DNA from 2 places in the Pseudomonas sp. NPDC087029 genome. Region 2 is predicted to be linked to the other one. Evidence: riboswitches for the same ligand, from Rfam matches in the RefSeq annotation. Region 2 holds a riboswitch; the other holds the start of a gene.
What was found. Region 2 has a riboswitch for thiamine pyrophosphate ahead of ACIPG5_RS16895 (TenA family protein). Riboswitches for the same ligand answer to the same signal wherever they lie in the genome.
Positions count from the first base shown of each region.

Region 1: it holds a riboswitch for thiamine pyrophosphate, as region 2 does, so the genes downstream of both, thiC (phosphomethylpyrimidine synthase ThiC) here and ACIPG5_RS16895 (TenA family protein) in region 2, are expected to answer to the same signal.

Region 1 is NZ_JBIVAB010000002.1:156,186-163,156, forward strand. It holds gene ACIPG5_RS04165 (RsiV family protein) at 1-263, shown strand, start outside; gene cytX (putative hydroxymethylpyrimidine transporter CytX) at 232-1,515, opposite strand; gene thiC (phosphomethylpyrimidine synthase ThiC) at 1,640-3,526, opposite strand; TPP riboswitch at 3,685-3,791, opposite strand; gene ACIPG5_RS04180 (TolC family outer membrane protein) at 3,955-5,391, shown strand; gene ACIPG5_RS04185 (hypothetical protein) at 5,620-6,750, shown strand; gene waaA (lipid IV(A) 3-deoxy-D-manno-octulosonic acid transferase) at 6,740-6,971, opposite strand, start outside.
Region 2 is NZ_JBIVAB010000010.1:36,082-43,052, forward strand. It holds gene ACIPG5_RS16890 (Ig-like domain-containing protein) at 1-1,467, opposite strand, end outside; TPP riboswitch at 1,753-1,862, shown strand; gene ACIPG5_RS16895 (TenA family protein) at 1,942-2,589, shown strand; gene tenA (thiaminase II) at 2,592-3,248, shown strand; gene ACIPG5_RS16905 (response regulator) at 3,310-4,911, shown strand; gene ACIPG5_RS16910 (hypothetical protein) at 4,998-5,846, shown strand; gene ACIPG5_RS16915 (YadA-like family protein) at 5,909-6,971, shown strand, end outside.

The DNA of each region.
Region 1 (6,971 bases), on a different contig from region 2:
GCCAGGAAGACACCTTCTGGAAGACCGTGGAAGAATCCCACCGCGCCTGGCTGATCAGCGTGGGCATGGACAAGGACGCCGAGTTCGTCAAGACCTGGCCGTTCCAGAAGTCCCCGCACATCGCCCTCACCTACGGCGCGGTAGTGGTCAAGTACGAGGTCTACACCATCGCGCCCTATTCCATGGGCCACGTGGAGCTCAAGATCCCCTACCCGCGCCTGAACGGCGTGCTCAAGCCTGAACTGTTTCCCGGCCGCGGCTGAGGCTCAGTAGCGCATGCAGCCCACCTGCCAGCAGCAGTGCTGGCAGGGTCGCACCCAGCGACGGCGCCTGCGCGGCGATCAGGTGATAGACCGCAACACCCACCACCCAGGCCAGCAGCGCCTGCCAGTGCAGCCCGTCGATCTGTGCCGGGGCACGGCGGCGGCGCACCAGGTAATGGTCCACCAGCACCACGCCGAACAGCGGCGCGAACACCGAACCGATCAGCAGCAGGAAGTTCTCGTACTGCGCCAGCGGCGCCAGCAGCGCGATCAAGGTGCACAGCACGCCGATGGCCAGGGCCAGGTGCTCGATCTTCACCGGCACCAGCAAGCCGCTGGAAACGGCAGCCGAATGGATATCGGCAAAGGCCTTTTCCGACTCGTCCAGCAGAATCAGCAGCAACGGGATGCCCATGCCGGCGCCCGCCAGGGCCAGCAACAAGGCATTGACCTCGCCGCTCGGGGCAAAGGCCAGGGTGTAGGCCACGCCCAGGCTCATCAGCCAGGTATTGCCGATGAAGTAGCCCAGCACGGTGCCGCCGAACACGCGCTTGGCACTGCTGGCAAAACGCGAGTAGTCGGCGATCAGCGGCAGCCACGACAGCGGCATGGCGATGACGATGTCAAAGCCCACGGCCAGCGACATCGAACCATCGCCACCGAGGTTCCACAATTGGGCCAGGTCGGCCTTGGCGAACAGGTTCCAGGTCAGCCACAGGCAAGCGCCCATCAGCACCCAGATGCCCCACTTGCGCAGGATCTTGCGCACGAAGGCCAATGGCCCGCTGACCGCCAGCAGGGTGGCCAGGCCGCCGAAGCACAGGGTCCAGAGCATCGGGCTGTTCCACAGGCTGTGTTCGCCGAAGGTGCGCGCGCCCAGCAGGCTGGCGGCGTCACGCATGACGATGATTTCGAACGCGCCCCAGCCCACCAGTTGCAGCAGGTTGAGCAGCGCCGGCAGGCGCGCGCCGTGGCGGCCCAGGCTCAGGCGCAGGGTGGCCATGGCCGAGAGGCCGGTGTCACTGCCGATCACGCCGGCGGCGCCCAGCAGCAGTACGCCCACGCCCGTGCCCAGGGCGATGGCCAGCACCGCGCCGGCCAGGCCCAGGCCGGGGGCGAGCATGGCGCCCACTTGCAGGACCATCAGGCCGATGCCGAGGGAGAACCATAGGGAGAACAGGTCGCGGGCGCCGAACGGGCGCTGGCTGGAAGGGACCGGATGGTCAGGGGAAAAATGGCTGGGGGTGGTCATGCTGATTCGTGCTCGCCAGAAAAAGTATTGAGGCCAATCGCCGGCAAGCCGGCTCCCACAGAAGGGTGTGGGAGCCGGCTTGCCGGCGATGCGGTGCGCCGCGCGCACTGCCCGATTGTTGTTGTCAAACCTTGTGGTACAGCTGGCTGCCTTCCTGGCGGAACCGCTCGGCCTGCTCGCGCATGCCATCCTCGACCGCCACGTCCACCGCCTCGATGCGCTGGTTGGCGGCGTATTCACGCACTTCCTGGGTGATCTTCATCGAGCAGAACTTCGGCCCGCACATCGAGCAGAAGTGCGCGACCTTGGCCGATTCCTTGGGCAGCGTCTCGTCGTGGAAGGCCCGTGCGGTGTCCGGGTCCAGGCCCAGGTTGAACTGGTCTTCCCAGCGGAATTCGAAGCGCGCCTTGGACAGCGCGTTGTCACGAATCTGCGCGCCCGGGTGGCCCTTGGCAAGGTCGGCGGCGTGGGCGGCGATCTTGTAGGTGATGATGCCGGTCTTGACGTCGTCCTTGTTCGGCAGGCCCAGGTGCTCCTTGGGCGTGACGTAGCAGAGCATGGCGCAACCGAACCAGCCGATCATCGCCGCGCCGATGCCCGAGGTGATGTGGTCGTAGCCCGGGGCGATGTCGGTGGTCAGCGGGCCGAGGGTGTAGAACGGCGCCTCGTCGCAGCACTCCAGCTGCTTGTCCATGTTCTCCTTGATCAGCTGCATCGGCACGTGGCCCGGGCCTTCGATCATGCACTGCACGTCGTGCTTCCAGGCGATCTTGGTCAGCTCGCCGAGGGTTTCCAGCTCACCGAACTGGGCCGCGTCGTTGGCGTCGGCGATCGAGCCCGGGCGCAGGCCGTCGCCCAGCGAGAAGCTGACGTCGTAGGCCTTCATGATTTCGCAGATCTCGTCGAAATGCGTGTACAGGAAGTTCTCCTGGTGATGCGCCAGGCACCACTTGGCCATGATCGAGCCGCCGCGGCTGACGATGCCGGTCACCCGCTTGGCGGTCAGCGGCACGTAGCGCAGCAGCACGCCGGCGTGGATGGTGAAGTAGTCCACGCCCTGCTCGGCCTGTTCGATCAAGGTGTCGCGGAACAGCTCCCAGGTCAGGTCCTCGGCGATGCCGCCGACCTTTTCCAGCGCCTGGTAGATCGGCACGGTGCCGATCGGCACTGGCGAGTTGCGGATGATCCACTCGCGGGTTTCGTGGATGTGCTTGCCGGTGGACAGGTCCATGACCGTGTCCGAACCCCAGCGGATGCCCCAGGTCAGCTTGGCCACTTCTTCCTCGATCGAGGAACCCAGCGCGCTGTTGCCGATATTGCCGTTGATCTTCACCAGGAAGTTGCGGCCGATGATCATCGGCTCCAGCTCCGGGTGGTTGATGTTGGCCGGGATGATCGCGCGGCCGCGGGCGATTTCCTCGCGCACGAATTCGGCAGTGATTTCTTTCGGGATGCTCGCGCCGAAGCTGTGGCCGGCGTGCTGCTGGCTGAGCAGGCCGGCGGCGCGGGCCTCCTGCAGCTTCATGTTCTCGCGGATGGCGACGTATTCCATCTCGGCGGTGATGATGCCCTGGCGCGCGTAGTGCATCTGCGTGACGTTGGCGCCGGCCTTGGCCCGGCGCGGGTTGCGCACGTGGGCGAAGCGCAGCTTGGCCAGTTCGGTATCGTTCAGGCGCTGCTGGCCGAAGTTGGAGCTCAGGCCGGCCAGGCGCTCGGTGTCGCCGCGGGCGTCGATCCAGGCCGAGCGCACATCGGCCAGGCCTTTGCGCACGTCGATGATGACATTGGGGTCGGTGTACGGGCCGGAGGTGTCGTAGACCAGCACCGGCGCGTTGCTTTCGCCGCCGAAGTCGGTGGGCGTGTCGTGCAGGCTGATTTCGCGCATGGGCACGCGGATGTCCGGGCGCGAGCCTTCGACATACACTTTGCGCGAACGCGGGAAGGGTTGCACCGACTGCTGGTCGACTTGCGCCGACTCGCTGAGGTTGATCGTTTTTTCTTGTTTGCTCATCACAGGCTCTCCAGACGTCTTCCTTGCGGGTGGAATGTCGGGGAGAACCTGAAAGACGCGAACGCACCCCTTGACGGGTGTGCAGTGCCGGATGGAGGGGTGCCTTGAGCTGCATGCAGCTGCGACATTCCCGGACCTGGCACAAGAGGCTCCCCGGGAAGGCGAGCAATCTTGTTCCCTACGCAGGCGCTAACCTGATCAGGTTCAACGGGATCCGCACCTCTGCGATCTCAGCCTTTGCTTCAAGGCACCCCGACAAGAACATGCGCAGTCTAGACTGGAGTGGTCGGCTAAGCCAAGCGGGTAAAACGTAGCGATGATGAAAGGCGCACTCGGCGATTGTTGCCGACTGCTCACGGCACTACACTGGCCCGTCATTCGATACTCAACAGTTCAGAAATTACAATTTCGTACAAGGATTGCCTCTTATGCTGCGCAAACTCTCACTGGCGATTGCCGTGTCTTGTGCGTCCAACGGAGTGGTCTGGGCAGCGGATGTGCCCACGACGGTGAAGACCGATCTGGTCAGCGTCTACCAGGAAGCGGTAGACAACAACGCCGATCTTGCTGCCGCCCGCGCCGATTATGGCGCCCGCCGCGAAGTGGTGCCCCAGGCCCGCGCCGGCCTGCTGCCGAACCTCTCGGCCGGTGCCGAGATGCTCAGCACGCGCACCAAGCTCGACGAGCCGTCGACCACCAGCAACCGCAGTGGCAACTCGTGGAACGCCACCCTTTCGCAGCCGATCTTCCGCGCCGACCGCTGGTTCCAGCTGCAGGCAGCCGAGGCGGTCAACGAGCAGGCGGCGCTGGAGCTGTCGGCGACCGAGCAGAACCTGATCCTGCAGACCGCGCAAAACTACTTCGCGGTGCTGCGCGCCCAGGACAACCTGGCCGCGACCAAGGCCGAGGAGGCCGCCTTCAAGCGCCAGCTCGACCAGTCCAATGAACGTTTCGATGTCGGCCTTTCCGACAAGACCGACGTGCTGCAGTCCCAGGCCAGCTACGACACCGCGCGCGCCAACCGGATCATCGCCGAGCGCCAGGTGCAGGATGCCTTCGAGGCGCTGGTCACGCTGACCAACCGCGAGTACAGCTCGATCCAGGGTGTGGTCCACACCTTGCCGATCCAGGTGCCGACCCCCAACGACGCCAAGGCCTGGGTGGAAACCGCCGGGCGCCAGAACCTCAACCTGCTGGCCACCAACCATGCCGTCGACGCCGCCGAGGAAACCTTGCGCCAGCGCAAGGCCGGGCACGCGCCGACCCTCGATGCGGTGGCCCGCTACGAGAAAGGCGACAACGACAACTTCGGCTTCAACAACCCCTCGCCCTTCCCCGGCCAGCGCTATGGCGGCGACGTTGAGCAGACCAGCATCGGCCTGCAGCTGAATATCCCGATCTACAGCGGCGGCCTGATCAGCTCGCAGGTGCGCGAGGCCTACCAGCGCCTGAGCCAGAGCGAGCAGCAGCGCGAAAGCCTGCGCCGCCAGGTGGTGGAGAACACCCGCAACCTGCACCGCGCCGTGAACACCGACGTGGAACAGGTGCAGGCACGCAAGCAATCGATCATTTCCAACCAGAGCGCGCTGGAAGCGACCGAAATCGGCTACCAGGTCGGTACCCGCAATATCGTCGACGTGCTCGATGCCCAGCGCCAGCTGTACACGTCGGTGCGCGACTACAACAACAGCCGCTATGACTACATCCTCGACAACCTGAGCCTGAAGCAGGCCGCCGGCACCCTGAGCCCGCAGGATTTGATCGACCTCAAGCGCTACCTGAAGGCTGACTACAACCCGGACAAGGACTTCCTGCCACCGGACCTGGCAGCCGCTGCCGCCAAGAACTTCGAGCGCAAACCCTAAGCTGCCGGCTCGGCCCTGAAGGGGCGTCTCTTCAGGGCTTGCCTAGCATTTCTGACAGTTACGCAGCTTTGCACTTCCTCCTACATTCGCCGAAAGCGTTCGCCAACATCGGCCAATGAGGATGGAAAGAACATGAACTGCAAGCAGAACCAGTAGAACCCGGACTTCATCTACCTGAACAAGACCGGCGAGGTCGGCACCGTCAGCCTCGCGCCGGGATCCAAGGACTTGCTGCTCCTTACCGGCAACTCGGCCTTGGAGGACAGCGCCTTCACCGTGACAAGCCTGGATCGCGAAAAACAGGAAACCCTGCTGGCCACGCACTATTTCGAGCCAGGTGACGAGCTGTTCTTCGGGCTATCGGCCCAACCCCGCCAAGACGGCACCCTGTTCCTCGCCGGCGCGCTGTGGGGCGATGATCTCTACCCGGCGTTTGCAAGGCTCAAATCGACCGGCTCGCTGGACACCTCGTTTGGTGACTCTGGCACCAAGGTCCTGCGTGACCTGGCATCGAGGCAGGCTACCCCGGCCAGAGCCTTGAGCGTCCAGACAACGGCGATGGCAAGCTACGCAGCACCCTCGTCCACCTCCCACATCACCCTGCCGGGCGGTGGCTACCTGGTCGCGTCGGCAGAAACCGGTTACTTGCTGCGCCTCAAGGAAAACGGCGACCTCGACTGCAGCTTCGGCGATGGCGGCAAGCTCAAACCAGCGCCACAAGGCGCCGAGGGCTTCGAACTGACCAATGCTGCGCTGCGCAGCGAAGACGTGATCGTGGTCATCGGCAATGCTGGCGCCAAGGGCATCATTGCCACCTACGACATGTCCGGCAGGCCGATCGATGGTTTCAACGGCAAGGGAGTGGTGACGCTCGAGCATGAAGACAGCGTGAACCTGATGAACCTGACCTTCTCGCCCGACCAGCGCGCGGTGACGGTCGTTGGCATGACTCACGTGAATGGCCAGCGAAGGGCGCTGGTGGCGCGGCTCGATGCCCTCGATGGCAGCCTCGATGCGGGCTTCAACAACGGCCGCCCCTTCCACCTCGAGCTCAAAGGCTACGAGACCTCGTTCCTGCAGGTGGCCTCGCGACTGAACAAGCGCCAGGAGGAGCGAATCTACGCTGTCGGTGGCGTCATTGCCTTCCCCACTCCAGGTTTCGTCGCTGCCGCTTTCGACCAGCATGGCCTGGTGCAGGAAGAATTCCCGGAAGGCGTGGTAATCGGCAAAGAAACTACACTGGCAAACAGCATGCTGTTGCTGCAGGACCCTCCCCGCCTGGTAGTCGGCGGAGGGATCCGCATGAAAGACAGCAATGACTTCCAGGGCTTCGTGGCCCTCTATCCACTCAGCCTGTGACAAGCCGCCCCAGGGCGTCCAGCAACCGCTGCAGCGCCCCCTGATTACGCTGCATCACCGCCTGCCCGGCCGCGCCCATGCGCCGGGCATCCTGCGGCAGCTCGATGAGCCGCCGCACGGCCTCTGCCAAGCCATCGGCATCATCCACCTGCTGCAGGGCGCCTGCCTCGCGCAGCATCGCGCTGATCTCCAGGAAGTTGAACACGTGCGGCCCCATGATC
Region 2 (6,971 bases):
GTCGCGGTTGCCCCAGGGCATGCCGGCGCCGCTGGGAAAGCGCAGGTTGACGCCGTCCTGCAGGGCTTCGTTGCCACGGTCCAGGGCACTGTAGTAGTTCATCATCGCCGCGTTGCCCTTGTAGACGTTCTGTGCGGTGAAATCCAGCATGTGGTCGTGGAACCAGTGAGTGCTCATGGTTTCGCGCCAGTCGCCACGAATCTTGATGCTGCCGTTTTCGCACGTCTTGATGCCGGGCGCGGCATCATTGACATACAGGGTTTCGCCGGGCGCGCAAGGGAAGGCCGCGCGGGGGTCCTGGGCGCGGCTGTTGATGGTGTCGTAGCCCGCCAGCTGCACCGGCCAGCGGTAGTCGTAATACTGGCCGGGGAAGAAGTAGGCGTTGGCAAACCCATCGCTCTCGGCCGGGGAATGGCCGTTGTGCTCGTGGGTGGAGAGGGTGTGCAGGCCGAAACCTGCGTTGGCCGCCGGGTCGATCGGCAGCGCGTTGTAGTGGCGCATGAGGACCGGCTGGCCATAGCGCACCATCAGCAGCTTGGGTGGGAAGGTGCCGTCGAAGGTCCACAGCGACTTGTGGTTCTGCTGCGGAAAGTTGGGGTGAAAGCGTGGGTCGATGCCCTTGGTGGTGCCGATGGTGGTGGGGATATCGGAGGTTTGGTAATACAGCCCGCCCGGCCCGAACTCGCCCACGGCATAGTTGTGCAGCTGCTTGCGATCACGCAGCCCCTGGTTGATGCGGGCACCGGCCTGCGCGGTCTTGAACGCCGCCTGGGGGTAGAACTCGTTCCAGCGTTGGTGCGACCAGCCTTTTCCGGGTGGCCGGCCTTCGGCCGGCGAGCCCACCGAGTTACGGTTGAGAAACAACTCGATCTGCGCCTTCCACGGGTTGCGGTCGAGCACGTTGGCGTATTGGCTCGGGAAGGGGTACAGGCCCGGTTGCTTGAGGAAGGCTTCCAGGGCGTTACCGTTCGGGCTGCTGCGGGCGATTACATCCGGGTCCTGGGCGGGCGCCGCGCCCAGGGTCGGCACCGGGAACGTCAAACTCGGTGGCGGCAGGGCGGGGTCGAGGCGTTCCGGGCCGAACTCTTCGAACAGCAGCAGTAGCTGGGTGAACGGCTGGGCGCCAAACAGCGGGCTGGGCTTGCCGTTGGTGGGATAGTTGCGGGAGGTTTGCAGCGCGGGTGGCAGCACGTTGTCGACACGGTTGCTGGCGCGGTCGCCGTAGGCGCCGTTCTGGAGTTCCAGCGAACCCTCGTTGGCCTCGGGCAGGGTGAAGAGCTTGAGCAGGGCCGGGTTGGGGTCGGTGGGTTGGTCGTCGTAGTGCGAAGGGTCCGTAGGCGCGGGCTCGCTCACGTCGTCCAGCGAAGAGGCCCTGGCGCAACCCAGGCCCAGGCTGATCACCAGTGCCGCGGCTGCAGTCGATTTGAAGGCGTGGTGCGTGCTGTGGAAGGTGGCATGTCTTTTCATTGCCGGATGCCTCATTCGCAACGTAATGGCTAAGTGCCATCAATGGCGTATTGCCCCTTTCCAAGGGCTTGAGCAACGGCTGTGCCAATTGCGATGTCGGTAATGCTTTGTCATACAAAACCAGGCAAAACCTCAGGCGCACCAAACAATGGGGTGTCAACGATTGGGGATTGGCCCCCGCAAATGGGGTGGGCGAGGCCCAGTTTCGGTGGGCCCTTAGCCATTTTTGAAACAGGGGCAGAGGGAAATGATGCTTGGCGCGCTGGCCAACCTGCTGTATATCTGCTGGCCACCAAGGGGAGCCCGGCAGAGGGCTGAGAAACCGCTGACAAGCGCGGTGACCCTTCGAACCTGATCCGGATCATGCCGGCGAAGGGATGGGACTGCCGACCTGCCTTTTTGCCGGCCTCACTGCGAGGCCGCTTCATGCCCAACCCGAACGGTCTCGCTGTCACCCCCATGGAGGACAGCATCTTGACCGAACGCTTCAGCGAAACCCTGCGTCGCCAGAACCAGCCAACCTGGTCGGCCGCCGTTGGCCACCGCTTCGTCACCGAGCTTTGCGACGGCAGCGTGGCCGACCCGATCATGGTCCGCTACCTGGTCCAGGACCACCGCTTCATCGACAGCTTCGTGACCCTGCTCGGCGCCGCCATCGCCACGGCCGACACCTTCGACGCACGCCTGCGCCTGGGCCGCTTCGCCGGCATGATCTGCAGCGACGAGAACACCTACTTCCTGCGCGCCTTCGAGGCCCTGGACGTGAGCCCGGCGCAACGCACCGAGCCGAAGGACACTGTGCCCACCGCAGGCTTCAAGGCGATCATGCGCGAAGCGGCCGCCACCCGTTCCTACGCCGCCGCTCTGGCTGTGCTCAACGTCGCCGAAGGGCTGTACCTGGACTGGGCACTCAAGGCGCCCAAGCCGCTGCCGGCCAATTTCGTCCACGCCGAATGGATCACCCTGCACGACAACCCGGCGTTTGCCGATTTCGTCGCCTTCCTGCAAGCGGAACTGGACCGGGTGGGCCCACAGGAAGCTGAACTGAGCCGCGATTTCTACGCGCGCAGCGTGGCGCTGGAACTGGCCTTCTTCGACGCCATCTACGAGGAGCACGCTTGACCATGGATATCTTTGCACGCCTGAAAGCGGCCGCCGCGCCGCAATGGGCCAGCTACGTCGACCACGATTTCGTCCGCCAGATGGGCGAGGGCACCTTGCCGGAAGCGGCGTTCCGTACCTACCTGGTGCAGGATTACCTGTTCCTCATCCAGTTCGCCCGGGCCTGGGCGCTGGCCGCCTACAAAAGCCGCCTGCCCGCCGATATCCGCGCCGCCCAGGCCGGCCTTGCGGCCATCCTCGATGAAACCGAACTGCACCTGCGCCTGTGCGCCCGCTGGGGGCTGACCCAGGCCGATATCCAAGCGGCGCCGGAGCACCAGGCCACCGTCGCCTATACCCGCTACGTGCTGGACTGCGGCGCCGCGGGCGATCTGCTCGAACTGCACGTGGCGCTGGCGCCCTGCGTGATCGGCTACGCAGAAATCGGCCAGGCCCTGACCGAGCAGATCGGCGACCTGGGCAACCACCCCTACCGCGAATGGATTGGCGAGTATGCCGGCGAGGCATACCAGGGCGTGGCCGCTGCAGCCCGCAAGCACCTCGATGAGCTGGCAGCGCGGAGCATGACCGAGCAGCGCTTCGTCGACCTGGCCGCGATTTTCGGCCAGGCATCGCGCCTGGAAGCGGACTTCTGGCAGATGGGCCTGGACCACAGCTGATGTAATGCCTGGGCTGCACCTATGCTTTGAGCACTCGATGGACAAGCCAGGGAGAAACCTGATGGCCACAGTGCTCATTGCCGACGCCATGCCGATCGTGCGCAGCGCGTTGCGCAGCCTGTTGGCGGACATGGGGCATGGGGATGTGCAGGAAGCGGCCGACGTGCCCACGGCACTGACCCTGGCACGGCAGTGCAACCCGCACCTGGTGATCCTGGAACTCGCCTTGCCCGGGCCAGGCGGCCTGGATTTGCTGCGCCGCCTGCGCGCCCGCGATGCCAGCCACAAGGTGCTGGTCTACAGCCAGCAGAACCCGGCGCACTTCGCGCCGCTGTGCTTCAAGGCCGGCGCCAGTGGTTTCGTCGGCAAGCACGAGGAGGTGGCCAGCCTGCGCAAGGCGATCGCCGATGTCTTGGCCGGCCGCGGCCATTTTGCCCGCGAGTACATGCAGCCGGGCGGCAGCAGCGAGCTGGACAACCTCACACCCCGCGAGTCGGCGGTGTTGCAGTTGATCGCCGAAGGGCGCTCGAACCTGCGCATTGCCGAACAGCTGCGCATCAGCTTCAAGACCGTCAGCACCTACAAGGCGCACCTGTTGGAAAAGCTCCACGTCAGCTCCAATGTGGAGCTGGCCGAAATTGCCCGGCGCAACGGCCTGGTGGCGGGCCAGCAGGCCGGCGGGGCGACGACCGCCGAGGCGCTTCCGGCGGAGTTGGGCCTGTTGCGCAACCTGGTGGATGCCGCGCCCAACCCCATGTTCGTGCGCACCACCGAGGGCCGGCTGCTGTTTTGCAACCAGCCTTTTCTCGATTACTACCGCCTCACGGCCGAAGAAGCCTTGGGCTCGGGGTTCGCCGAGGCCCGCTGGTTTTCCCCGGCCGTGCGCAAGACCTTGCCCGAAGGCTTCGCCCGCATTGCCCTCGAAGGTGCGCCGTTGGCCCTCACCACACGGGTAGAGATTTTTGGCCAAGCCCGGGTGATTCACTACTGGATGGTGCCGTACCGCGACAGCCAGGGGCATGCCTGCGGCGTGCTGGGCGGTTTGCAGGACATCACCGACAGCGAAGGGCAACTGGTGACGTTGCGCGACCAATGGCTCGCGGCCCAGGCCCAGGCAAAGCAACAGGCAGATTTCTATCGCGCGTCACTGAGCGAGCTGGCGCAGAACGTTGCTGCACTGGCCTTGCATCCCGCTACCCCTGGGCTGTCCAGCCTCACCAACCGCCTGCAGCGGCTGCAGCGTCAGGAGCATGCCGGTACGCCGCATGCGCAGGTCTGTGACCTGCCAGCGTTCATCGGCCGCTGCCTCATCGGCCACCCACAGTCACTGTTGGCCGTGCGGCGCATCGATACCCAACGCGTGTGGTTGGACACCGAAGCCTTCAGCGACTGGATGAACACAGCCATCGGCCTGTTTCGGATCGACGCCGAGAACCCGGCCTGGATCTACCTGGACATGTGCGTGCGTGGCCAGGGCCAGGTTCAGGCGCGGCTGGAGCTGACCGGGCAAGCCGGGCCGCAGAGCGTCATCGACTTCAACCATTGCCAGCGCGTGGCGCAGTACCTGCAGGGCAACTTCGCCCACGGCTGTCATGAACAGCAGCTGGCGCTCGAGCTGGAACTGAACCTGCCCCAGGCGGGCGGCATTGAGGAACAACTCTGATGGCGGCTTCAGGAGGACTCTGAGTTCTTTCCCGCCAGGGCTCCAATAGCCTGTGTGCAACTCGAAACCTTTCAGGAGTTGCCACCATGATCCGCCATTCGCACCGCTCCACCCACTGCCGCCCGGGCGTACTTTGTGCGCTGGCCCTGGCCGTGTGCCTCGAAGCTGGCCTGGCCCTGGCCGAACCTGCCGCTACCGCGCAACCTTCGCCGCCACCAAGCCCGGCAGCCCAGCCGCTGGTGCTGCAGGCCCATGCACGCCTGCTCGACGGTGACCTCGGTGGCGCCCAGGCGCTGCTGGTGCAAGCGGGCGCGCAAGGGCAGGGCGGCAACCGCGCCCTGGCCGAACAGGCCTTCATCGAAGATGCCAACGGGCGCCACATGCGCGCCCGGCAGTTCTACGACGCCCTCAAGGGCAGCGACCAGGCGCAGGTCATCGCCCTTTCATCGGCGGTGAACCTGGCTGAACTGGGCCGGTTCGACGCGGCGCGCAAGGCCTTCGAGCAACTGCGCCTGCAGGCCACCAGCGCCCAGGTCAAAGGCTACGCAGGCCTGTGGAACCTGTGGCTGGCGGCGCGCACCGCCAGCGATGCCGGGCTCAAGCCTGCGGCCATCCGTGCTCGCCTGCAGAAACAGGCGCAAGCGATCAAGCCCGCTACCGCGCCGCAGCGCGCGCTGCTGGCCCTGTACCAGGGCAAGTCGGACATCTCGGCAGTGTTCGCCGGTATCGACGAACTGCAAGCGCCCGATGCCGTGAAGCGCGACCTGCGCACCGAAGCAGGGCTGTTCGCCGGTGGCTACCTCGACTATGTGCGCCAGGACCACGGCAGTGCGCTGCGCGCCTATGAGCGCGCACTCCAGCAGTCGCGCCCCAGTGCACTCGAGCGCCCGCTGCTGATCCAGACCAGCCGCGCCTTGCAGCTGTCTTCGCGCTGATCCATTCCCCCCTTTGTTGCCTTCCTACTCAGCCCAGGGTTCAGCCCTGGCGGGAGCTCATCATGAACAGGATTTATCGTGTTGTATGGTCCAGAGCCCAGCATTGCTGGTGTGTAGCCTCCGAACACGCCCGCAGCGCCGGCAAGGCCGCTCGCGCATTCGCGGTGCTTGGCCTGTGTGCCTTGAGCGGGCTGTGCGCGGTGAATGTGCAGGCGCAAGAGAGCGACCCGGCCCCGATCACCTTCGCCGGCAACGCTGGCTCGGTGGACAGGAAACCCGGCGATACCCTCGCCATCCAGGGCGCTGCGCTGAGCGCCGGCAGCTACTCGGGCAACAACCTGAAGACCGAAGTGGACTCAGCTGGCACCCTGCAACTGCAACTGGCCGACAACCTCGTGCTCGATTCGGTGAGCCTGGGCGATACCTGGGTAGCCAGCTACGGCCTGACCATCGCCGGCGGCCCCAGCGTGACCCTTGGCGGCATCGATGCCGGCGGCCAGAAGGTCAGCAATGTGGGTGCAGGCGATATCAACGCCGGCTCCCTGGACGCGGTCAATGGCGCGCAACTGGCGGCGACCAACCAGCAGCTCAGCAACGTCACCGAGAGCATCGGCAACGGCAGCATCGGCCCGGTGCAGCGCACCGGCACCGACCAGCTGTCGCTGATCGCGGCGGGCGGCGATGCCTATGCACCGGGGGCTGCGCAGGTGCTCAACAACGTGGCCAACGGCGGGGTCTACCAGACCTCCACCGATGCCATCAACGGCTCGCAGTTGTATACCCTGGCCAACGCTACTGCCAATGGGCTGGGCGGCGGCGCTGCGGTCAACCCGGACGGCTCGATCTCCGCGCCCAGCTACAACCTCGATGGCACGCAGGTGAACAACGTGGGCGATGCCGTTGCCAACCTCGATGGCCGGGTGACGTACAACGCCGCCAACATTTTCGCCCTGCAGCAGGACGCGCTGCAGTGGAACCCGTCGCTCGACGCCTACGATGCCAGCCACGGCACCCCTTATGCGCAGAAGATCACCCAGGTGGCTGCCGGTGATGTCGACGCGCTCTCCACCGACGCGGTCAACGGCTCGCAACTGCACGCCACCAACCAGCAGGTGGAGCAGAACA